2 regions of the Shinella sp. Sh6 genome follow, and region 1 is predicted to be linked to the other one. Evidence: riboswitches for the same ligand, from Rfam matches in the RefSeq annotation. Region 1 holds a riboswitch; the other holds the start of a gene.
What was found. Region 1 has a riboswitch for cobalamin ahead of bluB (5,6-dimethylbenzimidazole synthase). Riboswitches for the same ligand answer to the same signal wherever they lie in the genome.
Positions count from the first base shown of each region.

Region 1 (3,056 bases):
GTGTTCGACCATCCGCGCGACCTCACAGTCCGGCTGCGGCTGATGGATGTCGACGGCGGCAATGCGCGCGTGCTCTTCGAGCTTTTCGGCGGGCAGGGCACGATGAACGTGCCGAACTGGTCGCCGGACGGCACGGAATTCGCCTTCGTGCGCTATGCGCCGGCGCGTTAAGCTTTCGCTCACCAGCCCGCTTAAACGAATCTTGCCGTCTGCCGGCTAGTCTTGCCGCAACGATGTCCGGGAAATCCGGCGGGGGACAGGCAGGGAAAGATGGCGGGCAGCATGGGCGATGGGCGTGGGATACGCCGGCGCAGATTGGGGATGGCGATCCGGGCGGCGGCGGTGATGATCGTCGGCCTGTTCGTGGCCGCCAACTATTTCGTGCTGGAATATTCGATCGAACGGGCCGACAGCTTCGTCGCCGAGACCGAGCGCACGCTGGTGCGCAACGAGTTCAGCCACCAGATCGACCAGGTCGTCCAGTACCAGAGCCAGATTTCCTTCTGGGACAAGACCTTCCAGGAGCTGCAAGACGGCATGCCGGGCCACGCCTTCATCCGCGACCAGATCCGCGACTGGATGTGGGCCGACTTCGGCTTTTCCTGGATGATCTTCACCTCGCCGGACGGCGAGAAGATCCTCGGCGTGCACAATGGAAAGGCGGTTTCCGAGCGCAAGGCGCGCGAGAAGCTTTACTGGGTGAGCGACCTGACGCGCCGGGCCGAACAGGCCTACCGCGCCGCGCTTTCGCCCGACCGCGGCGGCTGGCAGGTCGCCCGCGCCAGGCGCGACCCCGATCTCCTGACACCGGCGCTGCCGAATATCCATGTCACCGGCATGCGCCTCATCGACCGCGTCATGAGCATCGTCGTGGTGCAGGCGGTCATTCCCAAGACCCTCTACATTCCCGCGAGCCGCCGCGAGCCGATCCTGCTCGTCACCGTCAAGCCGGTCTCCGGCAAGATGCTGGCGAACACGGCAAGCCGCCTCGGCGTGCACGATCTCGGCTTCACGCCCATCGTGACGGAGGAGCCGGGCCTGCTGATGACGCCGGTCGGCGGCGACGGCTACAATCCCATGGTCGCCTCCTGGCGCCCGAACATGCCGGGCTCCTTCGTCTGGCAGTCGGCGGTGCCGCAGATCGCGATCTTCGTTGTCGCCTTCGCGGCGGTCATGCTCTTCGTCGCCGTGCGCTTCTCCTCCCTCGTCAAGGCGCTCCAGCGCAGCGAGGCGAAGAACGCCTTCCTCGCGCGGCACGACCCGCTGACGGGCCTCAAGAACCGTAGCGGCTTCGACGAGGAGGTCTCGCGGGCCGTGCGCAAGGGAGAGGACAAGCCCTTCGCGATCCTCGCGCTCGACCTCGACAAGTTCAAGGCCGTCAACGACCGGCACGGCCATGCGGCCGGCGACACGGTGCTGCAGGCCGTCGCCCGGCGCTTTTCCGACAGGATCGGCCCGCGCGGCACGGTCGCCCGGCTCGGCGGCGACGAGTTCTGCGTGCTGCTTGCGGGCGAATACGCCCGCGCCGACCTTGTGGCGCTCGCGGAGGATCTGGTGCGCGACACGCAGGTGCCCGTCGCCTATGACGGCCAGTTGCTCCTCATCGGCGGCAGCGCCGGCATCGCCCAGTTCCCCGAGCACGGCGGCTCGGTCCACGACGTCATGGTGATGGCCGACGCCGCGCTCTACGCGGCCAAGAACGGCGGGCGCAACCGCGCCGTCCATGCCGGCGATATCGGCAGCGAGGCGGTCGCCGAGGCTGCCGCGGCGCGCGCCGCCTGACGCGGGGGCTTGATCGGGCGCGGGAGGCGTGCGCATATCCTTCCCGTCAGGTGCCCGCTTCGGCGGGAGAATCGGGAATCCGGTGCGGAAGCGCTCCAAGACCGGAACGTGCCCAACGCTGTGACGGGGATGGCTGGACCTTGAAAGCCTGAGTCGATTCAGGCTTTTGCCACTGGTTTTTCAACCGGGAAGGCAGGTGCGGCCAGGCGAACCGGAGTCAGAAGACCGGCCTGGCAAGATAGACCGCACCCGCGCGGACGGCGGAAGGTTGCACGCATTGTTGGGGAGATGACGATGCGAACCGAACCCCTGGATCCTCTGGTCCGGGCGGGCGCCTTTTCTTGCGAGGAGAGGCAGGCCGTCTACCGTGCCATCGAAACGCGCCGCGACGTGCGCGACCAGTTCCTGCCCGAGCCCCTGCCGGACGATCTCGTCGGCCGCCTGCTGCAGGCGGCCCACAGCGCGCCGTCGGTCGGCTTCATGCAGCCGTGGAACTTCCTTCTGGTGCGCAGCGAGGCGACGCGGCGGGCGGTGCATGCCGCCTTCCTGAAGGCCAATGCCGAGGCGGCCGAAATGTTTGCCGGCGAGCGGCAGGCCGCGTACCGCGCGCTGAAGCTCGAAGGCATCCTGAAGGCGCCGCTCTCCATCTGCGTGACCTGCGATCCGACGCGGGGCGGCACCGTGGTGCTCGGGCGCACGCACAATCCGCGCATGGACGTCTATTCCACCGTCTGCGCGGTGCAGAACCTGTGGCTCGCCGCGCGGGCGGAGGGCGTCGGTGTCGGCTGGGTCAGCATCTTCCACGACAGCGATATCCGGCAGGCGCTCGCCATTCCCGAGCATGTCGAGATTGTCGCCTGGCTCTGCGTCGGCTATATCGACCAGCTCTATGGCGAGCCGGAGCTTGCGGTGAAAGGCTGGCGCCAGCGCCTGCCGCTGGAAGATCTGGTGTTCGAGGAGCGGTGGCCGGAGGGGGCGGGCGTCAGTTGACGCCGGCATCGGCCGGGCGACCGAGGTCTATGGCGGATTCGCTCGACGGCAGGAAGACCGGCCCGACCGTGCGGACCTTGTGCTTTGCCGGATCGTAGTCGCGCTCCTCGACCGTCACGGGCTTTTTCGCCACGGTGGCCTTGGGCAGGGTGCGGATATCGGTGACGGAGCCTTCCGCCGGCTCGTCCGTCTCGCCCCTGGCGACCTTCTCGCGCTTGATCATGTCCTGGTAGTAGGCCGAGAGGTTGCAGCCGCAGCTTCCCGGCTTGGAGAGATCGCGCGTG
Region 1 is NZ_AP044005.1:1,793,164-1,796,219, reverse strand. It holds gene ACZ5TO_RS08815 (TolB family protein) at 1-171, shown strand, start outside; gene ACZ5TO_RS08810 (diguanylate cyclase domain-containing protein) at 322-1,782, shown strand; cobalamin riboswitch at 1,814-2,030, shown strand; gene bluB (5,6-dimethylbenzimidazole synthase) at 2,077-2,772, shown strand; gene ACZ5TO_RS08800 (DUF2865 domain-containing protein) at 2,765-3,056, opposite strand, start outside.

Region 2 (3,056 bases), 1.3 Mb from region 1:
TAGCGAACCTGATCGACGAACTTGATGCGGGCGAGCTGGAGTTCGCTGTTGGTGGCGATGGTCGGGCGGAAGTCGAGCCGCGGACTGACGCGCGCGTAGCCGGCCATGTGGAACAGCATCACGTTGATGGTCGGAAAGAGGTTCTGCCGCCCGATCAGTTGGATTTGCGCATCCACCGGAACACCGTCGGCTATTTCGGCCTTCAATGTTCCTTGCCCGCGGCGGTATGCTGTGCTTCGTCGAGCTTCTGATGAGATGTACCGTTCTGAGCCGGATCTCGGAGCTCAGATCCAGACGCGCTCGCGCCAGCAGCGACGGTGCCAGCGGCCGTGAATACGGGCACGGCGGCATACGCGGCGCCACACCCTGCGCCGATGGTGGCGATGATGCCGGTGCCAATGTCCGCGGCGATGGCGGACATCCACTACATCCGGCTCGGAGCCTTCCAGGTCGCCCAGAATGCCGCTCCCGGAGCCGATGTCCCCGGGGTTGACGATGCCAGCCTGCACGATTTCCGGTTTGACTACCGAAGCCAAGGCCGCGGTGCCGGCCAGTCCAAGCAATCCGGTCAGAAACGATCGCCGATCCATGCTCTCCTCCAATTTTGCGCCACGTCTGGCGATTGAACGAAGAAGAGCCTGAATGGTTCCTGAATGGCTCTACGATGGATGGGCACGGGACCCGGAGCCGCTTCTTGGCTCCGGGTCCCGGCGCGGTCTCAGTGCGAAGCGCCGGAGCCTCCGACGGCGACGATGGCGAAGGGCCGGCCTTCGACGGCGATCGTGCCCGTTTCCTCCAGCGTTTCAGGATCGACGAGGCGGACGAGCGAATGGCGCGGATCGGTGATGGCGACCTTGCCGTCGGCCACCGCCAGCCGCGGACGTTGTTGTGTGAATGCGCAGGCGGTTTGCCTGCCGCAGCACGGCTTTCCTTCCGAATCGATCGAAGCCGAACTGAACGGATGATCGGGGCTTGCTCTCCATGGAATTAACGTTATTACATTACATAAATTCTTGGAACGTAATAACGTCACAAAGCGAATGCTGTCAACCCCGGAGCGGCCATGAGCCGCAGCTTCATCAACCCGCCGGCGCGCGGGACGGCGAGCGTCGTCGACAGGGCACGCACCACCAAGCGATGGACGCGCCTCCGCGGCGGTTTCATGTCCGGCCTTGACCTGCCGCCAGCTTCTCAATTAACTGGTCGCGACGGTTCCCCTACCCATGAGGCGGAGGGGAATAATAGGGAACACGGTGCGGACGACCCGCATGGGACCAAAACCGTGGCTGCCCCCGCAACTGTAAGCGGATTGCCGTCCATCCTTGTGGCGCATAGCGCCATGCCACTGCGCGATCCGCGCGGGAAGGCAGATGGACAGCGGATATCCGTAAGCCAGGAGACCTGCCGTCATCCATCGATCCATCGTCACGGGCGGGGAAGCCCGGAACAGGAGCATGCAATGAAGATCACCAGCGCCTCGCGGCGTCGACCGACGCCGCCTTTTCCCCAATCCGTGGATCGTTCGATCGCAAGGGCGGCTTGACCGTCCTTCGCTTGGCCGTGCCGCCTTGCTCGGCTTTCAATCCGTATTCGGGGAAAAATCATGATATCGCTTTTCAAGACGTCGCTTCGAGCGGGCTTCCTTCTCGCGTCGCTGGCAACCGCCATCCTTGCCGGTCACGTGCAGGCCGCCGAGACCGCCTATCCGTTGACCCTGCAGAATTGCGGCCGCCAGATCACCATCGACAAGGCGCCGACGAAGACCGTGTCGATCGGCCAGAGCAGCACCGAAATTCTCTATCTTCTCGGCCTTGCCGACAAGGTCGCGGGCACCGCGCTCTGGGTCGGGCCGGTCCTGAAGGGCTATGAGGAGGTCAACGCCAGGATCGACCGCCTGGCCGACAATGATCCGAGCTTCGAAAGCGTGCTCGCCAGGAAGCCGGACCTCGTCACCGTTCAATTCCAGTGGCAGGTCGGCCCGGAAGGGGTCGTGGCCAAGCCCGAGCAGTTCGAGGAATTGGGTATCCCGGTCTACACCTCGCCGTCCGATTGCGTCGGCAAGGAAAACTCCGCCGCCAGCGACGGCGTGCGCCATCAGGTCTTCACCATGGGCCTCGTCTATCGGGAGATCCGCGAGCTGGCGGAAATCTACAACGTCCAGGACAAGGGCGAGGCCGTCGTCGCGGACCTGAAGGCGCGAGAGGCGGCGGCCCGGGCCAAGGTTGCTTCGGCCAAGGGAAAGCTCTCGGCGGTCTTCTGGTTCTCGAGCGCCGCGGATGCCGATCCCTACGTCGCGGGCAGGAACGGTGCGCCGGGATACATCATGTCGGCTCTCGGCATCGAAAACATCATCAAGACGGATGACGAATGGCCGACTGTCGGCTGGGAAACCATCGCCAGGGCAAACCCGACGATGATCGTCGCCGGGTCGATGGAGCGGCGGCGCTACCCGCTCGACAGCCTCGAGGCGAAGCTCGATTTTCTCAAGTCCGACCCCGTGGCCAGCCTGATGCCGGCCGTCGCCAAAGGCTATGTGTTCGATATGGATGCGCAGGCGATGAACCCGACGATCCGCACGATCGAAGGCATTGAACTGCTGGCCGACAGCATCGCCAAAGCCGGCCTCGCCCAGTGAGCCGCGCAGCCCCATCGCTCGTCGTTCTTTTCGCCGCACTCTGGTTCGGCGCGGCAATCGGGGAAACGGCGATTCCGTTCTCCACCGTCGTTCAGACGATCGCGAACCGCTTGTGGGATGCGGGCTATCCGCTGGAGCCGATCGACGAGGGCATCGTCTGGAGCTACCGGCTGAGCCGCGCCGTGGTCGCGGCCTCCTGCGGAGCGGCGCTCGCGCTTTGCGGCGTCGTGCTGCAATCGCTGCTGCGCAACCCGCTGGCGGATCCCTATATCCTCGGCATTTCCGCCGGTGCTTCGACCGGCGCCGTCGGCGTCGCCATTCTGGGTATCGGCGCCGGCTTCCTGACCATGCCGCTCGGCGCCTTCTTGGGCGCTGTCGTCGCCTTCGCACTGGTGAGCGTTCTGGCGTTGAAAGCGGGGCG
Region 2 is NZ_AP044005.1:3,087,075-3,090,130, reverse strand. It holds gene ACZ5TO_RS14815 (hypothetical protein) at 1-176, opposite strand, end outside; gene ACZ5TO_RS14810 (protamine-2 (modular protein)) at 285-590, opposite strand; gene ACZ5TO_RS14805 (hypothetical protein) at 719-868, opposite strand; cobalamin riboswitch at 1,193-1,423, shown strand; gene ACZ5TO_RS14800 (ABC transporter substrate-binding protein) at 1,604-2,635, shown strand; gene ACZ5TO_RS14795 (FecCD family ABC transporter permease) at 2,632-3,056, shown strand, end outside.
Region 2: another riboswitch for cobalamin. It lies ahead of ACZ5TO_RS14800 (ABC transporter substrate-binding protein); the one in region 1 lies ahead of bluB (5,6-dimethylbenzimidazole synthase).